3 regions of the Shinella sp. GW835-FHT14H05 genome follow, and region 1 is predicted to be linked to each of the others. Evidence: predicted binding sites of a transcription regulator. Region 1 holds the regulator's gene; each other region holds the start of a gene.
What was found. Region 1 encodes PhoB, which activates phosphate uptake and scavenging genes when phosphate is short. Its sites were predicted from a motif close to TGTCATNNANCTGTCAT; they were not measured.

Region 1 (7,765 bases):
CAACAACCTCGCCGCGGTGCCGTCGATCGTCTACGGTCTGCTCGGTCTCGCCGTCTTCGTCAACTTTGCGGGCTTCCCGCGCTCGGCCTCCCTCGTCGGTGGCCTGGTGCTGACCCTCATGACACTGCCGACGATCATCATCGCGACCCGTTCGGCGCTGAAGGCCGTGCCGCCGTCCATCCGCTCGGCAGCGCTCGGCCTCGGCGCCTCGAAGATGCAGACCGTGTTCCACCACGTCCTGCCGCTCGCCATGCCGGGCATCCTGACGGGCACCATCATCGGTCTCGCCCACGCGCTCGGCGAAACCGCGCCGCTGCTGCTCATCGGCATGGTTGCCTTCGTCGCCGATATTCCGTCGACGCCGCTCGAACCCGCAACGGCGCTGCCGGTGCAGATCTACATGTGGGCGAATGAGGCGGAGCGCGCCTTCGTGGAGCGCACATCGGGTGCTATCATCCTCCTCCTCGTCTTCCTCATCCTCATGAATGTTGGCGCCATCCTGTTGCGCCGCCGCTTCGAGCGGCGTTGGTAGAAGGACCAAACAGATGAACATGATGTCAGAAGCAGCAGTCGAGAAAGCGCTGGACAAGAAAATGAACGACATTTCCTACAAGATGATCGGCAAGGACGTTTCGGTCTACTACGGCGACAAGCGTGCCCTCTATGACGTGAACCTCAACGTCCGCCAGAACACCGTGACGGCCCTCATCGGCCCGTCGGGCTGCGGCAAGTCGACGTTCCTGCGCACGCTGAACCGCATGAACGACACGATCGAAGGCTGCCGCGTCACCGGCCGCATCACGCTCGACACGGACGATATCTACGATCCGAACATCGACGTCGTCGAACTGCGCGCCCGCGTCGGCATGGTGTTCCAGAAGCCGAACCCGTTCCCGAAGTCGATCTACGAGAACGTTGCCTACGGCCCGCGCATCCACGGCCTCGCCAAGGCGAAGGCCGACATGGACGCCATCGTCGAGTCGAGCCTGCAGAAGGCCGGCCTGTGGAACGAGGTGAAGGACCGTCTGCTGGAAGGCGGCACCGGCCTCTCCGGCGGTCAGCAGCAGCGCCTGTGCATCGCACGCGCCGTCGCCGTCAGCCCGGAAGTCATCCTGATGGACGAACCCTGCTCGGCGCTCGACCCGATCGCGACCGCAAAGGTCGAGGAACTGATCCACGAGCTGCGCGCCAACTTCACGATCGTCATCGTGACGCACTCGATGCAGCAGGCGGCCCGCGTTTCGCAGCGCACCGCCATGTTCCACCTCGGCAACCTCGTCGAGGAGAACGACACCGACAAGATGTTCACCAACCCGGATGACCAGCGCACGCAGGACTACATCATGGGCCGCTTCGGCTGACGCCATCGTCGCCGAACCCCCTGAAAATCCGAGCGCATTAAGGACACAACCATGTCATCGACCCATATTGTCTCGATTTATGACGAAGAACTGAAGTACCTCTCCCGCCGCATCTCCGAAATGGGTGGCACGGCCGAGCAGATGGTGGCGGATTCCGTCCGTGCGCTCGTCACCACCGATGGTGCGCTGGCGCAGAAGGTGATCTCGGAAGACGTCATCCTCGACACCGCCGAGCGCCAGATCAACGAGAAGGCGATCGTCACGATCGCCAAGCGCCAGCCGGTGGCTGCGGACCTGCGCGAAATCATGGGCGCGATCCGCATCGCGGCCGAACTGGAGCGCGTCGGCGACCTCGGCAAGAACACCGCCAAGCGCGTCATCGCCGTGCAGAGCTCGGGCATGCCCCGCAAGCTCACCCGCGGCCTGGAGCACCTCGCCGAACTGACGCTGATCCAGCTCAAGGAAGTGCTCGACGTCTACGCCACCCGCTCGGTGGAGAAGGCCAAGGCGATCCGCGAGCGCGACGACGAGATCGACGCGATCTACACCTCGCTGTTCCGCGAACTCCTCACCTACATGATGGAAGATCCGCGCAACATCACGCCCTGCACCCACCTCCTGTTCTGCGCCAAGAACATCGAGCGCATCGGCGACCATGCGACAAACATCGCGGAAACCATCTACTACATGGCGACCGGCTCGCAGCCCGAAGGCGAACGCCCGAAGGACGACACCTCGACGTCAGTGGTCACTGCCGACGTCACTGAAGCCTCCGAGTAAGGAGTTTTGCCTCCATGGTGCCCAGAATCGCCGTCGTGGAAGACGAGGAGGCGCTAAGCGTCCTCCTGCGCTACAACCTCGAAGCCGAAGGTTTCGAGGTCGATACGATCCTCTCCGGTGACGAGGCCGAAGTGCGCTTGCAGGAGCGCATGCCGGACCTCCTCATCCTCGACTGGATGCTGCCGGGCGTTTCGGGCATCGAACTGTGCCGGCGGCTGCGCCAGCGGCCGGAGACCGAACGCCTGCCGATCATCATGCTGACGGCACGCGGTGAGGAAAGCGAGCGCGTGCGCGGGCTCGCCACCGGCGCCGACGACTATGTCGTCAAGCCGTTCTCGACGCCTGAGCTCGTCGCCCGCGTGCGCGCCATGCTGCGCCGGGCCCGGCCGGAAGTCGTCTCGACGGTGCTGCGCTGCGGCGATATCGAGCTCGACCGCGAGACGCATCGGGTGCATCGCCGCACCCGCGAAGTCCGCCTCGGCCCGACGGAATTCCGACTGCTGGAATTCCTGATGACCTCGCCTGGCCGCGTCTTCTCGCGCTCGCAGCTTCTCGATGGCGTCTGGGGCCACGACATCTATGTCGACGAACGCACGGTCGACGTGCATGTCGGCCGCCTGCGCAAGGCGCTCAACTTCGCAAACATGCAGGACGTCATCCGCACGGTCCGCGGCGCAGGCTATTCGCTGGAAGCCTAAGCGACCCCTTTCCTCCCAAGGACGAAAATGGGCCCTTCGGGGCCTGTTTGCGTTTCGGAGTGTGGTCCGGCCCTGCACCACAAACGAAAACGGACCCTTTCGGGTCCGCATCGCATGTGCTGTCGTGGAAAAGATCACCGCATCCGGCGGCGCTCGGCCGAGGGCTGGTAGGCGAGGCGCTGGTGGTAGGTGCAGTAGGGCGAGTTGTCCGGGGACTCGTTGCCGCAGAAGTGGAAGTCGTCGTTCAGCGGGTCGCCGATCGGCCATTTGCAGGTGCGCTCGGTGAGCTGCGTCAGCTCGAGCCGGCGCGACATGGGCACGACCACGCTGTTGCCGTTGGACGGAACCGGAAGCTGCTCGCGCTGCGTCTCGAAATCCGTCTCGACCTCTTCCTTGGTAATGGTGTTGCCGGCCGGGCGCACGACGGAGCGGGCGGTCACGGCGCGGGCCTGGAAGGTTGTCGCGGGGCGCGGGGCTGCCGGCACCGGGCGCTTGGGACGCGACGCGCTCTGCGTGCCGCCGGCCTTGGCGCGGCCCGGAAGGTTCAGCCGGTGCACCTTGCCGATGACCGCGTTGCGGCTGACGCCGCCGAGCTGTGCCGCGATCTGGCTCGCGCTCAGGCCCTCGCTCCAGAGCTTCTTGAGTTTCTCGACCCGCTCGTCTGTCCAGTTCATCTCTCGTCTCCGCTCGACGCTCGCAATGCGGGAATCCCTCATCGCGTTCCGGACGGGTCCGGAATTTGAACGCCCTAACTCTTTTGGTGACTAGTTCCGCCGCATGCAGTCTAGTAATTGGTCTTTAACCTAGAGTTTGGGGGACTCTGTGACAAGAGTCGCAGGAATCCGGGCGAATCGATTTCCGAGTTTTCCCCAACTTGCTGGCTGGGTGTGACTCGATAGCGACACCTTCCGCGCGTGGCGTGAATCCTTACCTTGCGGGAGGTTCAGCACTATTTCGGGGTGCGATTTGTTGACATCCCGGCCTGAAATGCCGATAGTGCCGCATGCCGCCGAAAGGCGGCTTTTGATTTTTCTGGAGCCTGGAAAAGTCAAGCCGCGTTCACGTTTTTCCGCATCTCTTTTTCGGAGGATCCGCGCCATGGCCGATGCCGCGCCGCTCTATGAAACCTATATGCGTGCACCGCTCCGGTTCACGCGCGGGGAGGGCGTCTGGCTGATCGCCGAGGATGGCGAGCGATATCTCGACTTCGCCGCCGGCGTCGCCGTCAATTCGCTGGGCCACGCGCATCCGCATCTCGTCGCCGCTCTGAAGGACCAGGCCGACAAGGTCTGGCACCTGTCGAACCTCTATGAGGTTCCGGGCCAGGAAAGCCTCGGTCGGCGCCTGACGGAAGCGACCTTCGCCGACAAGGTGTTCTTCACCAATTCCGGCGCGGAAGCGCTGGAATGCGCGATCAAGACGGCGCGCCGCTATCATTTCGCCAAGGGCCATCCCGGCAAGTTCCACATCATCACCTTCGAAGGCGCCTTCCACGGCCGCACGCTCGCGACGATCGCCGCCGGCGGCCAGGAAAAGTACCTCGAAGGCTTCGGCCCCAAGGCCCCCGGCTTCCTCCAGGTTCCCTTCGGCGACATCACCGCCGTCAAGGATGCGATCACGGAGGAGACGGCGGCGATCCTGATCGAGCCGGTGCAGGGCGAGGGCGGCATCCGCCCGGTGCCGAAGGAATTCATGCAGGAGCTGCGCCAGCTCTGCGACGAATACGGCCTGCTGCTGGTGCTCGACGAGGTTCAGTCCGGCGTCGGCCGCACCGGGCGTCTGTTCGCCCATGAATGGTCGGGGGTCACGCCGGATATCATGGCGGTCGCCAAGGGCATCGGCGGCGGTTTCCCGCTCGGCGCCTGCCTTGCCACGAACGAAGCGGCCGCCGGCATGGTCGCCGGCACGCATGGCTCCACCTATGGCGGCAATCCGCTCGCCATGGCGGTCGGCAACGCGGTGCTCGATGTCGTGCTGGAAGAGGGCTTCCTCGACCATGTGCGCGACGTGGCGCTCGTTTTCCGCCAGGGCCTCGCGGCGCTGAAGGATCGCTTCCCCGAGATCATCGAGGATATCCGCGGCGAGGGCCTGATGCTCGGTATCAAGGCGAGGATTCCGACCGCCGAACTGCTCAAGGCCGTGCGTGCGGAAAAGCTGCTCGCCGTGCCGGCGGGCGATAACGTGCTGCGGCTGCTGCCGCCGCTGACGGTGACCGCCGAGGAGGCGCGCGAGGGGCTTGCGCGCATCGAGCGGGCTGCCGAAAAGCTCAGCGCCGCCAAGGCTGCCTGAGCACTGCCGCGACGCGCGTCACTCGTGACGCGCAAAGGTCGCGGCAGCATCAAAGGACCGGACAGACAGGACACATCATGGCCAAGCATTTTCTCGACCTTTCCGCCGTTTCGGAAAGCGATCTCCGCGTCATCATGGACGATGCGCACACGCGCAAGGCCGCCAGCAAGGCCGGCACGGAGGCAAAGCCGCTCGCCGGCAAGATGCTCGCCATGATCTTCGAGAAGCCCTCCACCCGAACCCGCGTCTCCTTCGACGTCGGCATGCGCCAGCTCGGCGGCGAGACGCTGTTCCTGTCGGGTACGGAAATGCAGCTCGGCCGCGCCGAGACGATCGGCGATACCGCCAAGGTGCTCTCGCGCTATGTCGATGCCATCATGATCCGCACGACCGACCATGCCCGCCTGCTGGAGCTTGCCGAACACGCCACCGTGCCGGTCATCAATGCGCTGACGGACCTGACGCATCCCTGCCAGATCATGGCCGACATCATGACCTTCGAGGAGCATCGCGGCTCGACGAAGGGCAAGACCTTCGCCTGGACGGGCGACGGCAACAATGTGCTGCATTCCTTCGTCGAAGGTTCGGCCCGCTTCGGCTACACGATGAAGATGGCCGTGCCGATGGGCTCCGAACCGGACGACAAGATCCTGAACTGGGCGCGCGACAATGGCGGCAACATCCTGCTCGGCCACGATCCGGACGCCATCGTCGAGGGCGTCGACCTCATCGTTACCGACACCTGGGTCTCGATGAACCAGGAACACCGCGCCCGCGGCCACAACATCTTCCAGCCCTACCAGGTGAACAAGCAGCTGATGGCGCGGGCGAACGAGAACGCCCTCTTCATGCACTGCCTGCCGGCGCATCGCGGCGAGGAGGTCACCGACGAGGTGATCGACGGCCCGCAGTCGGTGGTCTTCGACGAGGCGGAAAACCGCCTTCATGCGCAGAAATCGATCCTTGCCTGGTGCCTTGGCGCCGTCTGACGCCATCTTGAAAAACGCCGTGCGCGGCACGATCTAGGGGCCATCACGGAGCGCTGGAAGGCGCTCTCTCTGGCGCATGCCCGCTCTCTATGGAATTATCGGGCGGCAGGAGCGCGAAATCACGGTAGAACGCCGGTCTGACCGAAGCGGGGCCTCTGGCCCGGCGGCTTCCCGGCGTGCAAGGAGCAGGATGATGATGGCTGAGAATGCCCTGAAACTCGGAGAGCCCGGTTATGCCGGCGACGATCATGTCGTGCCGTTCCAGGTGGAGGGCCTCGATGTGCGCGGCCGCGCGGTCCAGCTCGGCCCCATGCTCGACGGCATTCTGGGCCGTCACAACTATCCGGCCCCCGTCGCGCGGCTGCTTGCCGAGGCGATTGCGCTCACCGTGCTGCTCGGCACCTCGCTGAAGTTCGAGGGCAAGTTGATCGTCCAGACCAAGGGCGACGGCCCCGTCGACCTGCTGGTCGCTGATTTCTCCGCGCCGGAGAATGTGCGCGCCTATGCCCGCTTCGACCAGGCGGCACTCGACGCCGCGATTGCCGAAGGCAGGACCGAGCCGCATGAACTGCTCGGCAAGGGCATCCTCGCCTTCACCATCGACCAGGGCGCCCATACCCAGCGCTACCAGGGCATCGTGCCGCTCGACGGTGACACGCTGGAAGAGATTGCCGGTGTCTATTTCCGCCAGTCGGAACAGATCCCGACCAAGGTGCGCCTCGGTGTCGCCGAACTGTTCGATCGCGATCAAGACGGCAAGGTGCGTCACCGCTGGCGGGCCGGCGGCATGGTCGCGCAGTTCCTGCCGCAGGCGCCGGAGCGCATGCGCCAGCCCGATCTTCCGGGCGGCGACGGCGACGAGGCCGGCCACAAGATCGCCGATGACGACAACTGGGCGGAAGCCAAGGCGATGGTCGAGACGATCGACGCCGACGAGCTGACGGATCCGAATGTCGGCACCGAACGGCTGCTGTTCCGGCTCTTCCACGAGCGCGGCGTGCGTGTGTACCAGCCGCAGCAGGTCTTGGATCGCTGCTCCTGCTCGCGCGAGAAGCTGAAGGGCGTGCTCGCAGCGCTGAGCGCCGAGGAGATCGCCCACACGACGGACGACAAGGGTGAGATTGAACTCACCTGCGAATTCTGCTCGACCACCTACCGCTTCGAGGCGGCGGAAGTTTTGCCGCAGTAAAAGGGGTGCACGTCCTTAGTTGAGGACGCGCGGCTGCCCTGGCGTATCCAGCGAGAAGGCGGGGATGGCGACGTCGAAGGCTTCGCCGTTCTCCGCTTCCATGCGGTAGCGGCCGAACATGATGCCGGACGGCGTTTCGAGCGGGCAGCCGGAGGAATATTCGTAGGTATCGCCTGGGCGCAGCACCGGTTGCTCGCCGATGACGCCCGGACCGTTGACCTCGTCGACCTGGCCGTTCTGGTCGGTGATGTGCCAGTAGCGCGTCATCAGCCGGACGACGACATCGGAATGGTTCGCGATGACCACCCGGTAACCCCAGACATAGCGGCTGTCGTCGGGATCGGACTGATCGGCCAGGTAATACGGCTCTACGGTCACTTCGATGTCGCGGGTAAGCGCACGATACATGGGCAAGCCTTGAACTGATTAGCTCCTGCTATTCTACAGGAATATGGTTTC
Region 2 (7,765 bases), on a different contig from region 1:
GGCCGAGGATGACGTCGGGGGTGGGGTGAGGTTTTTCAAAGCCAGGGGCGGCCTCGTGCCGCCCCTTTTGTTTGTCCGGCAGTTTCAGAGGATGAAATCGCCCGCCTTGAAGCTGATGCTCGCATCGACGAGGATCGAGAAATCGGCCTTGCCGTCGCCGTTCACGTCGCCGTGGATGAGCGTGTCGCCACCCTTCTTTTCGAAGCGCAGTTCGCCGACCTTGTTGTGGAAGGCGTCCGTGCCGATGAACTTGAAGGCCTGGTCCCCGCCGGCCTTCGTGCTGGCGTCGATGGCCGTGAGGTCGATCTTGTCCTTCTGCGACCGGCTGAAATCGAGGATCGTGTCGCGGCCGCTTGCCGCGACCGTCGAATCCTTGATCGACTTGAAGATGAACGTATCCGCCCCGCTTCCGCCGGTGAGCCGGTCGCCGCCCGCCCCGCCATAGAGCTTGTCGTTGCCCGCGTCGCCCTTGAGAATATCCTTTCCGCCGCCGCCGGACAGCACGTCGTTGCCCTTCCCGCCCATCAGGACATCTGCATATTTCGTGCCGGAAATCTTGTCGTTGCCGGCGAGGAAATAGGCGAGCGCACCCTTGGAATCCCCGTTGATATAAAGGTCGAAGATCTTTTCGGCCGAGAGTTTCAGCCCGCTTGCGGCGAGCAGCTTGACGCCGTTGATCGCGATGTCGATCTTCGTGACGGTGCCCGCCGTGACGTCCTGCAAGGCGCCGCCCGGCGCGTCGTATCGAATGCCGCTGCCGGAGAAGCTCGTATAGTTGCCGTCGTCATTGTAGAGCCGGACGGAGGACCTGTCGGCGCGCCAGAATGAATAGTCGCCGAGTGCGGCAATGTCGATTGCCGAGAGGTCCACGCCACCCCCGCCAACGGGTTGCGTCTTGAAAGTCGCCATGTCGAACTGTCTCCCCAATAATGCGCGGAGACACTACCTGAGATTGCGCGGCAAATACATCCCCGCAGAGGGAACGTTCAGCGTGGATCGACCAGTTGCAGGATGAGCTGGTGCACGTTGCCGCCGTCGGTGAGCTCGACCTGGTCGAAATCGCGGCTGCGGGCGCGCTGGGCGTTCGAGAGTTCGCCGAGCTTCGTCTGGAGCTGGCTGCGAATCTGCTTGCAGTTCGGGTCGTTTTCGACCGTCAGGCCGACACTCACCGTCTCGATCTGCCGCACCATTTCCTTGATGAAGTCGCCGTGCACCTTTTCATGCGCGGTGACGCCGGTGATGAAGGTGTCCCAGCGGCCTTTCAGCGGCTCGGAGAGCTTCGATTTCAGCTTGGGCAGCGTGTAGGTGATGATGAGTTTCGGCTTGTTGACGGTGATGACGCAGGCATCGCCCTGGCGCTCGTATTTGCGCGTCCAGGTGAGCTTGAAACCCGTATGAGCGATGACGCGGCCAAGCCCGAGTTTCGGCCCGCGCGCGCCGATCGACTGGTAGATTTCGAGGCCGGTCGATCCCTGCACGGTGTAGGGCTCGACGCGCTCCACCGCCTGCCAGTCCTGCGCCGCGGCATTGCCCGCAAAAAGCAGGCCGGCAAGGAGCAATGCGGCTTTCATCGCCCGCCTCACAGGAACCGGAAGGCGAGTTTTTTGCCGGTCAGGCGGGCGAGCTGCTGGAGGCGGCCGTCGAGGCGTTCGCCGGCAAGCTCGGCATAGTCCTGCGGCACGGCCAGTTCGAGGTCGGTGTCCGGCAGCGTCGACTTGCGGAAGGCGAGATGCGGCACGACGCCGGGCATGGAGGCCGAGAACGGATAGACGACGCGCAGCAGGGCGCCGACGAGTTTCGCGAGTTCCCGCAGGCGCGGGGTCGCGATGCTGGCGAGCGAGCTGCTCACCGCATCGTCGTTGAGGCCTTCGAAACGGTAGTAGTTGGTGAGCGCGATGAAGGCGCGGCCGGGATGGGTGATGCCGATGAAGGTGCCGTGGGCAATCAGGTTCAGCGCCTGGAGGCCGCGGTAATCGGGATGCGCGCGCCAGCTGATATCGGCGAGCAGGCAGGCGGCCTCGCGGTAGCGGCGCTCTTCCTCGGTCTCGGTGATGCCGAAGAGCGGCATCATACGGCCCGTCCATTCGGCAAGCTCGCGGGCGTGCTCGGGCGAGCGGGCGCGCAGGATGGCGAGTTCGCTTGCGGCCGCCAGCAGCGGGTCGCGCGCCTTTTCCCGGTCGGCCAAAAGCGAATAGAGGTAGCCTTCGCGCACGCCCTGGGCGGAGAAGAACACCCGCGACGGCTTCATAATGGCGATCGTCTCCTGCATGGCGACAGCGCCGAAGGGCAGCAGGTTGCGGCGGCCCTTGGAGATTGCGGAATAGGCCGGGTCCTTCTGGTCCTTCGCCGTGACGATGTCGGTCAGGAAATCCATCGCGTCGGTGAAGCTGAGCTCGTAGCCCTGGATCATGTGCAGCGGATAGTTCTGCATTTCCATGTGCAGGGCGCCGATGGAGCGCCAGGTGCCGCCGACGGCATAGAAGGCGCGGCCCGTGCCGTTCTTCAGGAGGTTGGCGGTGCGCAGATATTTGCGGGCGACGATACGGGCCTGGGCGGGCGAACCGCCGGAGGCTTCCGACAGGCGGATGCCGCCGAGCGGCAGCGTGATGCCCTTGCCGATCGTGCCGCCGACCACGTCGACCAGTTCCAGCGAGCCGCCGCCGAGGTCGCCGACGATGCCATCGGGATCATGGAAGCCGCTGACGATGCCGAGCGCGGAGAAATAGGCTTCCTCCTCGCCGGTCAGAACGCGGACCTTCTGGCCGAGGATCATTTCCGCCTGGTGGATGAAATCGGGGCCGTTTTCCGCCTCGCGCGCGGCAGCCGTCGCCAGCGCGAACATGGTGGAGGCGCGGGCCTGCGCGGACAGCGCCTTGAAACGGTGGAGGGCTGCGAGCGCCCGCTCGACGCTCGCCTGGTCCATGCGGCCGGTCTTGGCGAGCCCCTTGCCGAGGCCGCACATGACCTTCTCGTTGAACAGCATGGCCGGCGAACGGCTCATGCCCTCGTAGATGACGAGGCGAATCGAGTTGGAACCGATATCCACGACTGACACCGGGGCAATTCCAGGCAACCGCCCCTGCGCTTCAGATTCGACCATGTATATCCGTTTTATTTCTTCCGGCGGCCTTGCCAGCCCGCGATCGCCTTCGGTGCGGAGGACTTCAGGGCTTCACCCCGGCCGGAGAGGCTGGGATTGGTCATGAAGTAGTGCTGAGCATTGAACGGCTCGGCTCCGGGCTGCACTTCCATGCGCCGGGACGTTCCATCCGGAAGGATTTCGTAGCTCTGCTGGTTATCGATGAGATTGCCCAACATGATCTGCGAAATGACCTGCTCATGCACCGTCCGGTTGATCAGAGGCACAAGTGTCTCGACCCGCCGGTCCAGGTTTCGCGGCATCATGTCCGCGGAGCCTATATAGACCAGCGCTTTATCGGAGGGAAGCCCGTGGCCGTTGCCGAAGCAGAAGATGCGGGAGTGTTCGAGGAAGCGGCCGACGATGGATTTGACGTGGATATTGTCCGAAAGGCCCGGGACCTGCGGGCGCAGGCAGCAGATGCCGCGCACCACGAGGTCGACTTCCACGCCCGCCTGGCTCGCGCGATAGAGCGCGTCGATGATGTCGGGATCGACCAGCGAATTCATCTTCATCCAGATCGCCGCCGGCGCGCCGTTCCGGGCATGCGCGATCTCCTCCTCGATGTGGCGGATGATTCGCGGGCGCATCGTATAGGGCGAGAAGGCGAGCTTCATGCCGGCTTCCGGTTCGCCGTAGCCGGTGATGAAGTTGAAGATGTTCGCCATGTCGCTGGCGATCGTCGGGTTGCAGGTGAAGAAGGACAGGTCCGTGTAGATCTTCGCGGTGATCGGGTGGTAGTTGCCGGTGCCGAGGTGGCAATAGGTGCGAAGCCTGCCCTCCTCGCGGCGCACCACCATCGACATCTTGGCGTGGGTCTTCAATTCGATGAAGCCGAAGACGACCTGCACGCCGGCGCGCTCCAGGTCGCGCGCCCAGCGGATGTTGGCCTCTTCGTCGAAGCGGGCCTTGAGTTCCACCAGCGCCGTCACCGACTTGCCGGCCTCGGCTGCGTCGATCAGTGCGCGCACGATCGGGCTGTCGTTGGAGGTGCGGTAGAGCGTCTGCTTTATCGCCAGAACGTCAGGATCGCGCGCAGCCTGGAGAAGGAACTGGACCACCACGTCGAAGCTTTCGTAGGGGTGGTGGACGACCATGTCCTTTTCGCGGATGGCGGCGAAACAGTCTCCGGCATGCTCTCGGACGCGTTCGGGAAATCGGGCGTTATAGGGCTCGAACCTCAGGTCGTCGCGCGGCGCCTTGGCAATTTCCGACAGCGTGTTGAGGGCGAGCAGGCCCGGCAGGATGGCGACGCGGTTGTCCGGCACGCCGAGTTCGCCGACGACGAAGCGGCGCAGCGATTCCGGCATTTCCGAATCGGTCTCGATGCGGATCACCGAGCCGCGGCGGCGGCGCTTCAGCGCGGTCTCGAAGAAGCGCACGAGATCTTCGGCCTCTTCCTCCACTTCGATATCGCTGTCTCGAATGATGCGGAACGTGCCGGAGCCGCGCACGATATAACCGGGGAAGAGTTTTCCGATGAAGAGGCCGACGGCGTCTTCCAGCGTGATGTAGCGGATCGCGCCCTTGGAATCCGGCAGGCGGACGAAGCGGTCGAGCGCCACAGGCAAGCGCAAGAGCGCCGTCATCGGCTCCTTGCCCGTCGTGCTGTCGAGCTGGAGGCCGATCGAGAAGCCGAGGTTCGGGATGAACGGGAACGGATGCGCCGGGTCGATCGACAGCGGCGTCAGCACCGGGAAGATCGACTGGGTGAATTCCTGCTGCAGCCAGATCTTGTCGTCGCTGGAAAGCGCCGTCGGGCGGACGATCAGGATGTCTTCCTTGGCGAGATACTGCTGGAGCACGGCGAGCGAGGCCTGCTGCTCCATCTGGAGATTGTCGATCTCCTTCAGGATGTCGTCGAGCTGCTCGGCCGAGGTTTTTCCATCGGGGCTGCGAACGCCGACGCCCTGGCGCACCTGGCCTTCGAGGCCGGCGACGCGCACCATGAAGAATTCGTCGAGGTTGCCGGCCGAGATCGACAGGAAGCGCACGCGCTCCAAGAGCGGATGGGCGGTGTTCAGCGTTTCTTCGAGGACGCGGCGGTTGAACTGGAGCCAGGAGAATTCGCGGTTGATGAAGCGCTCGGGGCTCGCCATCAGGGCCGTGACGTCAATGGTCGCGCCTTCCGGCAGCGCCGCGTGCTCGACAGGCTTTTCCTGGGAGAGGCCCGTCTTTTCCTGGGAGAGGTCCGTGTTCGCAGTATCCATTGGAATGTCCCGCCCCCTTTGCCGTCAGACCGGCCGCATGTTCGGCGCGGTCTCGAACGGAAGAACAATTTTCACTTTAACGCGAAGCGCTTAGCGCAGTTTGACGACAGAACTGTGACAGTCAATCCTTGCCGCGAAAACTAGCCGGAAGTTTCCTCCCCGCCCACCATTTCGCCCAGAACCTCCTGCGCAAGCGCGCGCGTGATGCGGCTGCCGCGGGCGAGCGCCAGGCGATCGAGGCGTTCCACGAGCGTCTGTGCCGCCTCCAGCGAGCGCTCCATGCGCGCTACCATATAGGCCACCAGTTTCTCGTCGACGAAGAGCTGACGATCGGCGAACAGCTTAACGATGACCTGTGACAGCAGTTCGTCATCCGGCTCGCCGATCTCCACCACTGTCGCGGCCTTGAGGCGCGAGCGCAGGTCCGGCAGGTCGACCGCCCAGGACATCGGCCAGAGCCGGCTGGTGATGAGCAGCGTGTGGCCGTGCTGGCGCACATTGTTGATGATGTGGAAGAGCGTGCGCTCGTCGAAGCCGTTGCGGTCGGCATCCTCGATGAGTACGGGGCCGTGCTCAGCCGCCTCCTCGGCGCCCGTGCCGGCCTTCGCCTCGACGGCAACGGCGCCGGCCTTCTCGCGCCAGATGGCGGCAAGGTGGGATTTTCCCGAGCCGACCGGCCCGGCGATGATGACCACGGGTGCGGGCCATTGCGGCCAGGCGTCGATCATCGCGACGGCGGCGTTGACGGGCTCGGCAACCAGCAGGTCGTCGCGGCCCGTCGCGGGGTCGTGCCTGAAGGCCAGCGGCAACTGTTCGGCGGTCTTGCGCGATGTCATTGGTCTACTCGGTACTAACTCTTTGTTCTGACGCGCTTTCCGGCGGAAGGCGCGCCATCGTCCGGCATGTTCTCTTCCAGGAGAACCGGCTTGCTCGTGCCATGATAGAGGTCGCTGTCAAGGTAGCGCTCCAGGCCGAAGCGGACAAGCACGCCGACGGCGGCGGCGGCCGGCACGGCGATCATCAGCCCGACGAAGCCGAACAGCGCGCCGAAGGCGACCAGCGCGAACATCAGCCAGACCGGATGCAGGCCGACGCGCGAACCGACGAGCTTCGGCTGCAAAATATTGCCCTCGATGAACTGGCCGACGAAGAAGATGCCGGCGACGAGGATGACCATCCAGTAATCCGGCCAGAACTGCACCAGCGCCACGCCCACCGACAGGGTGAGGCCGACCAGCGAGCCCACATAGGGCACGAAGCTGATGAGGCCGGCGAAGAGGCCGATCAGCAGGCCGAAATTGAGCCCCGCAAAGGACAGGCCGATGCCGTAGAACAGGCCGAGGATGATGCAGATGGAGCCCTGACCGCGCACGAAGCCGGCGACGGAGGCGTTCATTTCCGAGGCGAGCCGGCGGACATTGGCGACATGGTCGCGCGGCACCCAGCTGTCCACCTTGGCGATCATGCGGTCCCAGTCGAGCAGCAGGTAGAAGGCGACGACCGGCGTGATAACGAAGAGCGAGGCGATGTTGACGAGCGCCATGCCCGAATTCCACACCTGCTTCATGACCGTGCCGAGCAGGCCCGCGCCTTCCGCGAGGATGGCGGAGAAATTCGCCTTGATCGTGTCCATCTGGCTGCTGATCCAGGAGGGCAGCAGGTCCGGGTTGAAGCCGGCGATCTGGGCTTGCAGGCTGGTGATGTAACCCGGCAGTTTTTCAAAGAAATCCGCGGCCTGGGTGGCGAGCAGCGGAATGATGATCATCAGCGAGAGCGCAAGCAGGATGACGAAGACGATGAGGATGACGACCGTCGCCATCATGCGGCTCAGGCCCCAGCGTTCCAGCCGGTCGGCCACCGGATCGAGGAAATAGGCGAGCGCCATGCCGGCGATGAAGGGCAGCAGGATATCGCTGAACACCATGAGGAAGAGCACGAAGAAGCCGAGCGCGATGAGCCAGAAGACCACCTGCCGCTTCAATCCCGCGCCGCTGATATGGGCTGCCATAACGCTCATTCCCTTTATTCCTTCGGTGCAGAGGAGATAGGATGCCCGTGGGAGACAGGTCAAGGCTCGGCGGCCGCAAGCGCCGGCATCACGGGTAAATCGGTGAAAAAATCCCGGTTTTCCCGGCATTGCGCTTGCACTTGCCGGCCCATCATGCCAATCGGGCGCGAACAGCGAGAAGTCGGAGACGAGAGCCATGAGCCAGTCGGAAAAGAACGGTCTGACCTACAGCGATGCAGGCGTCGACATCGACGCGGGTAACCTGATGGTGGAAAAGATCAAGCCGGCCGTGCGCTCGACGCGCCGCCCTGGTGCGGATGGCGAAATCGGCGGCTTCGGCGGCCTCTTCGACCTGAAGGCCGCAGGCTTCACCGATCCGGTGCTGGTCGCCGCGAACGACGGCGTCGG
Region 3 (7,765 bases), on a different contig from region 1:
GCATGTCGCCGGACGGCGTGCTGCCGGAGACGGTGGAATATCCGGATCACCCGTGGTTCATCGGCGTGCAGTATCACCCGGAACTGAAGAGCCGCCCGCTCGATCCGCACCCGCTTTTCGCGAGCTTCGTGGAAGCGGCGCTGGAGCAGAGCCGGCTCGTCTGACACCGGATATGGGAGAATGACAAAAGCCCGGCCTTGTGCCGGGCTTTTTGCGTCAGGCCGATTCCAGCGTGAGGCTGCGGGCTGTCTGGGTTTCCTGCGCCGGCGGCAGGCCGAACATGCGGCGGTATTCGCGCGTGAACTGCGGTACGCTCTCATAACCGACGGCATAGGCGGCGGTGCTGGCATTGGCGCCTTGCGACAGCATCAACCGCCGCGCCTCGATCAGCCGCAACTGCTTTTGGAATTGCAAGGGTGAGAGCGAAGTGACGTTGCGGAAATGCTGGTGGAAGGAGGACGGGCTCATGCCGGCAATGGCGGCGAGCTTGTCCACCGGCAGCGGCTGGGCGAACTCCGCCCGCAGCAGCGCGACGGCGCGGGCGACACGCTGTGCCTGTCCATCCGGATAGCCGAGCTGGCGGATGGCCGCGCCGTGGCGGCCTTCGAGCAGCCAGTAATGCAGTTCACGCACGAGCTGCGCATGCAGCACCGGCACGGCGGCCGGACGATCGAGCAAGCGCATCAGGCGCAGCGCCGCGTCACTTACCTCGCTGTCCGTCGGTGCGGAGCGTATCGCCAGCCCGCCGGGCGCGGCCGTTGCCTGCATCTCCACGCAGAGTTCGGCGATGACCGCTGGGTTCAGGTCCAGCACCAGGGAGAGGTAGGGCGCTTCGGGGCTTGCTTGCAGGATCTGGCTGACGGTCGGCACGTCCGCGGTAATCAGCAGCGAATCCCCGGCATGGAAGGTGAAGCTGTTCGCCCCCATCGTCACATGCTTGCTGCCCTGGAGCACGAGGCAGACCAGCGGGCGGGCAATCATATAGTCGAGGCCGGTGGGCTGCGTGGTGCGAATGGTGGTGAGGCCGGGCACGGGTGTGCGGGCGATGCCCGTGGCATCGGCATTGGCCTCGACATAGCGGCGGACGGTGGCAAGGAGCGTCTCTGTCATGCCGGCATCCTAGCGGCGTCCGGCGCCCGCGTAAATCGGTTTGGAGGATCAGGCAAGGATCGGCGAGCTTCCGGTAACGACCGGCGGCGGGGGCGCTTGGTATCAATCGGTCATTCCAACCGAAGGAGTTTCCCATGACCAAGATCGCTCTCGTCACCGGCGGCAGCCGCGGCCTCGGACGCAATACCGCCCTCAGCATCGCCCGCCGCGGCGGCGACGTCATCATCACCTACCGGAGCCGCGAGGAGGATGCGCGCATCGTCGTCGCCGAAATCGAGGCGCTGGGCCGCAAGGCCGTCGCGCTGCGGCTCGATACCGGCGTGGTTGCCGGATTTGCGGCTTTCGTCGAAGCGCTGCGCAAGGCGCTCGCCGAGACGTGGCAGCGCGAGAACTTCGACCATCTCGTCAACAATGCCGGCCACGGCGACATGGCGGCGATTGCCGAGACGACGGAGGCGCAGTTCGACAGCCTGGTCGACGTGCATTTCAAGGGCGTGTTCTTCCTGACGCAGGCGCTGTTGCCGCTGATTGCCGATGGCGGGCGCATCGTCAATCTGTCGACGGGTCTCACCCGCGTCTCCTATCCCGGCTTCTCGGCCTATGCCGCGGCCAAGGGGGCGGTGGAAATCCTCAGCGTCTATCTCGCGAAGGAGCTTGGCAGCCGTGGCATTGCGGTGAACACGGTGGCGCCGGGCGCCATCGAGACCGATTTCCTGGGCGGTGCGGTGCGCGACATGCCGGATCTCAACACGGTGTTCGCCGACATGACCGCGCTGGGCCGGGTCGGGGTGCCGGACGATATCGGCCCGATGATCGCGAGCCTTCTGTCGGAGGACAACCGCTGGATCACCGGCCAGCGCATCGAGGTGTCCGGCGGCCAGGTGATCTGACGCCATCGTCAAAACTGAAAAGCCCGGCGCAGGCCGGGCTTTTTGTGTTCAGGGGCGAGGGCTACTCGGCGGCCTGCACCAGCGGGCAGACGCTGTCGTCGCAATCCTCTCCGGCGAGCGTGCGCTGGCCGAGGCTGATGGTCAGCAGGGCGCCGATGCCGGCGGCGACGGAGACCCAGAAGCCGTTCTGTGCACCGAAATTATCGACCGCCCAGCCCGCGACGAAGGCGCCGAGTGCCATGCCGATGCCGATGCCGGTGGTGACCCAGGTGACGCCTTCCGTCAGCATGGCGCCAGGCACGCGGCGCTCGACCAGGCCGAAGGCGGTGATGAAGGTCGGCGAGATGGCGATGCCGCTGACGAAGACCGCGACGGCCAGCAGCGGCACCGAGCCGGCAAAGGGCAGCGGCAGGGCGGTCAGCGCCAGCACGGCGACGGCGATCAACAACTGCTTTTGCAGCGCCATCTTCGGGTTCAGCGCGCCGAGGACGAGGCCGACGACGAAGGAGCCGATGGCATAGACGCCGATGACGAGGCTTGCGGCATTCGGCTGGCCGAGTTCCTTGGTGATGGCGACCGCGCTCACTTCAGCCGTGGCGAAGGTGGAGCCGACGAAGATCAGCGCCAGCGTGATGATCTGCACCGGGCGCAGGCGGATCGCCGATTTCTGCGGCTTACTGCCGGCGACATAGTGTATGCGCGGTTCCGTGCCGCGTTGCAGCAGGAAGAAGAAGCTACCGACGGCGAGAAAGGCGGTGCTGATCAGCATGCCGGCTTCCGGAAACAGCGCGACGGCAAGGCCGACCGACAGCGAGGCGCCGGCGATGTAGACCAGCTCGTCCGCGGCCGATTCGAAGGCGAAGGCGGTGTTGAGCTCGGGCCGATCGCGAAAAATCTCGCTCCAGCGGGCGCGCAGCATGGCAGGGATGCTCGGCATGGCGGCGGCGAGGAAGGCGCTGGCGAAGAGCGTCCAGACCGGCCAGCCCTGGTTGGTGCCGGCAATCAGCAGCAGGAAGGCGACGACCGAGACGATGGTTGCCGGGGTGAGCACCGCCGCCTGGCCGTAGCGGTCGACGAGGCGGGAGACCTGCGGCGAGATGAGGGCGTTGGTCAGCGCGAAGGTGGCGGAGACGGCGCCGGCGAGCCAATATTCGCCGCGCGTCTGCGACAGCATGGCGACGATGCCGATCGGCGCCATGGCGATGGGAAGGCGTGCGAGGAAACCGGCGGCGGAGAAGCCCACGGTTCCTGGGACGCTGAAAATCTCTTTATACGGGTTGGCCATGGCCTGCTCCTCGCAAATGAATGGTCAGCCACTTACATACGTGGCGTATGTCGAAGAGATAGTTGCATACGCAGCGTATGTCAAATAAAATACGCGGCGTATGTAAAAAGGAGCTGCCATGCGCAAGCCGCGCGAGGAAATGATCGCCGAAACGAGAGCCAAGCTGATTGCCGCGGGGCGGTTTGCCTTTGGCACCGTCGGCTATGCGGAGGCGTCGATGGATGATTTCACCGCGGAGGCGGGGCTGACGCGCGGCGCGCTCTATCATCATTTCGGCGACAAGAAGGGGCTGCTCCAGGCGGTCATCCAGCAGATCGACGCGGAGATGACGGCGCGGCTGCACACGATTTCGGCCGGGGCACCGAGCCGATGGGACGGGTTCGTCGAGGAATGCGTCGCCTATATCGAGATGGCGCTGGAGCCGGAAATCCAGCGCATCATGTTTCGCGACGGGCCGGCGGTGCTCGGCGACGTCTCGCAATGGCCGACCAGCAATGGCTGCATTGCGGCGCTGAGCCACAGCATCGAGCAGTTGAAGGGCGACGGCGTGATGGCCGATATCGACACGGAAACGGCCGCCCGCCTGATCAACGGGGCGAGCAGCCATGCGGCACTGTGGATCGCCAAGTCCGAGACGCCGGAAGAGACGTCGAAGCGGGCGGTCCGCGGGTTCCGGACCTTGCTGGACGGTCTGCGGGTGAAAGGCTGACGGGTTACGAGCCCGCCGGCGCTTCCTTCAATTCGCAGGCGGTCGTGCCGATCGTCATCGTGTTGCCGCGCCAGTCGATATTGCCGCCGACCCAGCTTCGCAGCCAGACGGCCGGCATCATGCAATCGCGCACGATCATCGCCGGCACCGACCAGACGGAAAGCCGCCAGCCCTTGGCCAAGGCAAGGGCGACTTCCGGCAGGTAGATGGCGGCCAGCACCAGGAGGGCGGCGGGCGCGAGCGTTGCGTCGCCGATCAATGCCGCGACCAGCGCCAGCAGCAGCGGCGGCAGGGCGCCCAGAAGAATTTCCGGGGTGAAGAAGCCAGGGAAGGTGACGCGGCGCAGGCGCGACCAGCGGCATTGGCGCGACCAGATCTCCTGCCCGGTGCGCCGCCCAAGCGGCTGCTCGAAGGGCGAGGAGACGAGGTGCACTTTCAGGCCGAGACGGCTCACGAGCTTCGTCGAGGCGGCATCCTCGGCGATCTCGGCGTTCAGCGCATGGATGCCGCCGTTTGCGTCCAGCATCGGCTTGTACCAGAGCATGCTCTTGCCCTGCGCGAAGCCGAGGCCGATCGCCTCACCGGCATATTGCCAGCGCGCCTGCTGGGTGTTGAGAAACATGCATTCCACCTCCGCCCAGAACCCGTCCGGGCGCGAGCCGAGCGGCGTCGAGCAGACAAGGCCCGAATCGATCCGCCAGCCGCCCATCAGATGCTGGATATAGTCCGGCGGCATCAGCACGTTCGAATCGGCGAGCACCACCCAGTCGTGGCGCGCCGCCTGCCAGCCCTTGACGCAATTGTTGAGCTTCGGATTGGCGCTGATGCGGTCGTCGCCGATCAGGATGCGGGCAGCGACATGCGGATGCGCCGCCGCCGTCTTCTCGATTTCCGGGATGATCGGATCACCGGCATGCGCCACGCAGAACAGCAGTTCATAGTCCGGCCAGGTCAGGCGGAAGGCGCGGGCGAGCGTCTCGGCGGAAAAGTTCTCGATGCCGCGCACGGGAACGACGATCGATACCGGCGGCTTTTCCTCGATTTCCGGCGGAGCGGCATCGACGGCTTTCAGCCGCCTTCCGGCGATAAGGATGCTTGCGGCATTGGTGGCGACGAGAGCGCCCGAGGCAAGGGCGAAGGCCTGAGCCATGTCCATTCACGCGTACTCCGAAGGGCGCCGGGCCATGCTGGCGGCTGCCGGGTTCATTCACGCGGGAAGAAACACCATTGTCACATGACACGGGAATGACGGGCCGCCCTGGAGCGGCCTGAAGCGCGTCGGCGGACAGGCGGCAGCCACCCCCGCCGAGGGCGGAGGTGACGGTTTTCGTCCGGTTTTCCAGGCCTATGCGAGGAAATCTGCGGTCGTCGTGACCTTGCCGTAGCCGAATTCCAGCGCCGACATGATCGTGGCATGGACCTGGGCGGCCGGCACGACCGAATCACCAAAGGCCTTGTCGCGCGTGGCGCAGGCATCGTGCACGACGGTGAGGCCGTAGCCGAGATCGGCCGCCGCGCGCGCCGTCGCATCGATGCAGACGTCGCTCATCGCGCCGACGACCACCACCTCCTCGATGCCGTCCGCCTGCAAGGCCTGCTGCAGCGTCGTTTCGCGAAACGAGTTCGGATAGTTCTTGACGATGACGGTATCGCCATCCTGCGGCCTGATGGCCGGGATCGGATTGATGCCATCCGTGCCGGGGGCGAAGAGCGGCGAATCGGCGTCCTTGGCGATGTGGTGGACATGCACGATCCGGTCGCCCTTGCCGCGGGCCGCCTCGACGACGCGGGCCGCATTGGCGGCGGCGGCGTCGATGCCGGTCAGCGCGAAATTGCCGGTGGCGAGATAGTCCTTCTGGAGGTCGACGATGATGACGGCGCGTTTGCTCATGGGGTGTCCTTTCCCTGCTGCTTGATGTCATGGACATTGTGCCTCTGCCCTGCCATGTCTCGCCATTGGCGATACCGACATAATACAGGGTGAAAGTGACATGGCAGACGCGGCCGAGATCGGACTGGTGCTTTATCCCGGTGTGCAGATGGCCGCCGTGCTCGGCATGACCGATCTGTTCAATTCGGCGACGGAACTGGCGGGCGAGAAGGGCCGGGCGGGGCCGACGCTGGTGGTCAGCCATTGGCGGCTGGAGGACGGCGCGCCGGTGCGCATCGACGCCAGCGGCGCCATCGACGGGGCGTCGCGGCCCTGCGTGCTCGTGCTGCCGCCCGCACTTGGCGATCCGATCCGGCGGGAGGATGCAGCACCTTTCGCCGCCTGGCTGCGTGAATGCCACGCCTCCGGCATCCAGTTCGCCTCGATCTGCGCCGGCGCCTTCCTGCTCGGCGAGACCGGGCTTCTGGCCGGCCGCACGATCACCACCAACTGGGTGATCGCGGAGACGTTCGAGATGCGCTTTCCGGATGTCCACGTCGATACGGACCGCCTGCTCAACGACGACGGCGATATTTTCACGGCGGGCGGCGTCATGGCCTGGGTGGATCTGGGGCTGAAACTGATCGACCGTTTTCTCGGGCCGACGATCATGCTGGAGATCGCCCGGCAATTCGTCATCGACCCGCCGGGCCGCGAGCAACGCTACTACAGCACCTTCTCGCCGCGCCTGCTGCATGGCGACGCGGCAATCCTGAAGGTGCAGCACTGGTTGCAGGCGAGCGAGGCGAAGGAGATCGGCCTCGATGGGCTTGCCGCGCAGGCTGGGCTGGAGGCGCGCACGTTCCTGCGGCGTTTTCGCAAGGCGACGGGGCTGACGACGACCGATTATTGCCAGCGGCTGCGCGTGGCAAAGGCGCAGGAGATGCTGCAATTCACCACGCGTTCTGTCGAGAGCGTCGCCGTCGATGTCGGCTATGTCGATCCCGGCGCGTTCCGGAAGGTTTTCGCCCGCATCGTCGGGCTGACGCCCGGGGAATATCGCAAGCGCTTCCGCTCCTGACGATCAGTCCGGCCGCGGCCGGTTGCGCACCCAACCATTCGACGGAAGGGGAATATCGCGCCGGTGATCCTGCCGATCGTCAGGAATCGGCGTTGCGGATGGCGAAAAGGTCGGCATCCGCATCACCGTGGCCGGCAATTTCCGACGACACGATCTCGGCGGCGATCTGGCTGAAGGTGATGCCGTTGCCGCCGAACCCCATGACCGCAAAGACATTGTCCATGCCGGGGACGCGGCCGATGAGCGGCAGGCCGGTGCGGGTGGTGCCGAAGGGTGCGGCCCAGGAATAGTCGGGCTCCGGCAGCGAAAAGCCCAGCAGGGCTTCGGCCTTCTTGCGGATGATCTTGGCCTTGTTCTTCAGCTTCTGCGGCGAGGCGAAGGCCTCTTCGTCCTCCTCGTCCTCGCCGCCGGCGATCAGCCGGCCGTCGCGGGAGCGGCGAAGATAGAGATAGGGATCGGCGCCCTCCCAGACGATGCATTCCTTCAGCCAGTCGGGCAGGTCGATGGCCGGCGGGGTGGCGATCGCCCAGGTGGAGATGATGGCGTGGTCCTTGTGCGCGACGGCTTCCAGGAATTCATAACCGGAGCAGAAGACGGCATGGCCGGCGGAGACAATCTTGCCGTCGGCGGTGGCGAGGAAGACGCCTTGGGTTGTCGAGCGCACGTCGGTGATTTCCAGCGGGCTGACCACCTCGACGCCGCGCGACACGGCGGCGCGCAGGATGCCGGCGGCCATCTGGGCCGGGTTGGCGGAGGCGGAAATATCGCTGAGAATCGCGCCGGTGCGGTCTATGGCGAAGCCGTCCCGAAGTGCCGCGGT

Region 2: the regulator PhoB is predicted to act here: its motif matches at 5,453-5,469, upstream of AC1Q6Z_RS20485 (RNA degradosome polyphosphate kinase).
Region 3: the regulator PhoB is predicted to act here: its motif matches at 5,229-5,245, upstream of AC1Q6Z_RS24170 (ceramide glucosyltransferase).

What each region holds. Positions count from the first base shown of each region.
Region 1 is NZ_JBXAFY010000004.1:75,962-83,726, reverse strand. It holds gene pstA (phosphate ABC transporter permease PstA) at 1-532, shown strand, start outside; gene pstB (phosphate ABC transporter ATP-binding protein PstB) at 546-1,361, shown strand; gene phoU (phosphate signaling complex protein PhoU) at 1,413-2,141, shown strand; gene phoB (phosphate regulon transcriptional regulator PhoB) at 2,156-2,839, shown strand; gene AC1Q6Z_RS14945 (GcrA family cell cycle regulator) at 2,974-3,513, opposite strand; gene AC1Q6Z_RS14940 (aspartate aminotransferase family protein) at 3,938-5,128, shown strand; gene argF (ornithine carbamoyltransferase) at 5,206-6,117, shown strand; gene AC1Q6Z_RS14930 (Hsp33 family molecular chaperone) at 6,314-7,306, shown strand; gene apaG (Co2+/Mg2+ efflux protein ApaG) at 7,322-7,714, opposite strand.
Region 2 is NZ_JBXAFY010000007.1:14,442-22,206, forward strand. It holds gene AC1Q6Z_RS20470 (calcium-binding protein) at 85-909, opposite strand; gene AC1Q6Z_RS20475 (DUF922 domain-containing Zn-dependent protease) at 987-1,571, opposite strand; gene ppx (exopolyphosphatase) at 1,580-3,100, opposite strand; gene AC1Q6Z_RS20485 (RNA degradosome polyphosphate kinase) at 3,112-5,274, opposite strand; gene hdaA (DnaA regulatory inactivator HdaA) at 5,490-6,185, opposite strand; gene AC1Q6Z_RS20495 (AI-2E family transporter) at 6,200-7,357, opposite strand; gene purM (phosphoribosylformylglycinamidine cyclo-ligase) at 7,554-7,765, shown strand, end outside.
Region 3 is NZ_JBXAFY010000009.1:134,676-142,440, forward strand. It holds gene pyrG (CTP synthase) at 1-164, shown strand, start outside; gene AC1Q6Z_RS24150 (AraC family transcriptional regulator) at 217-1,110, opposite strand; gene AC1Q6Z_RS24155 (SDR family NAD(P)-dependent oxidoreductase) at 1,245-2,000, shown strand; gene AC1Q6Z_RS24160 (MFS transporter) at 2,062-3,285, opposite strand; gene AC1Q6Z_RS24165 (TetR/AcrR family transcriptional regulator) at 3,404-3,994, shown strand; gene AC1Q6Z_RS24170 (ceramide glucosyltransferase) at 3,999-5,144, opposite strand; gene AC1Q6Z_RS24175 (cysteine hydrolase family protein) at 5,340-5,885, opposite strand; gene AC1Q6Z_RS24180 (GlxA family transcriptional regulator) at 5,986-6,945, shown strand; gene AC1Q6Z_RS24185 (NAD(P)/FAD-dependent oxidoreductase) at 7,025-7,765, opposite strand, start outside.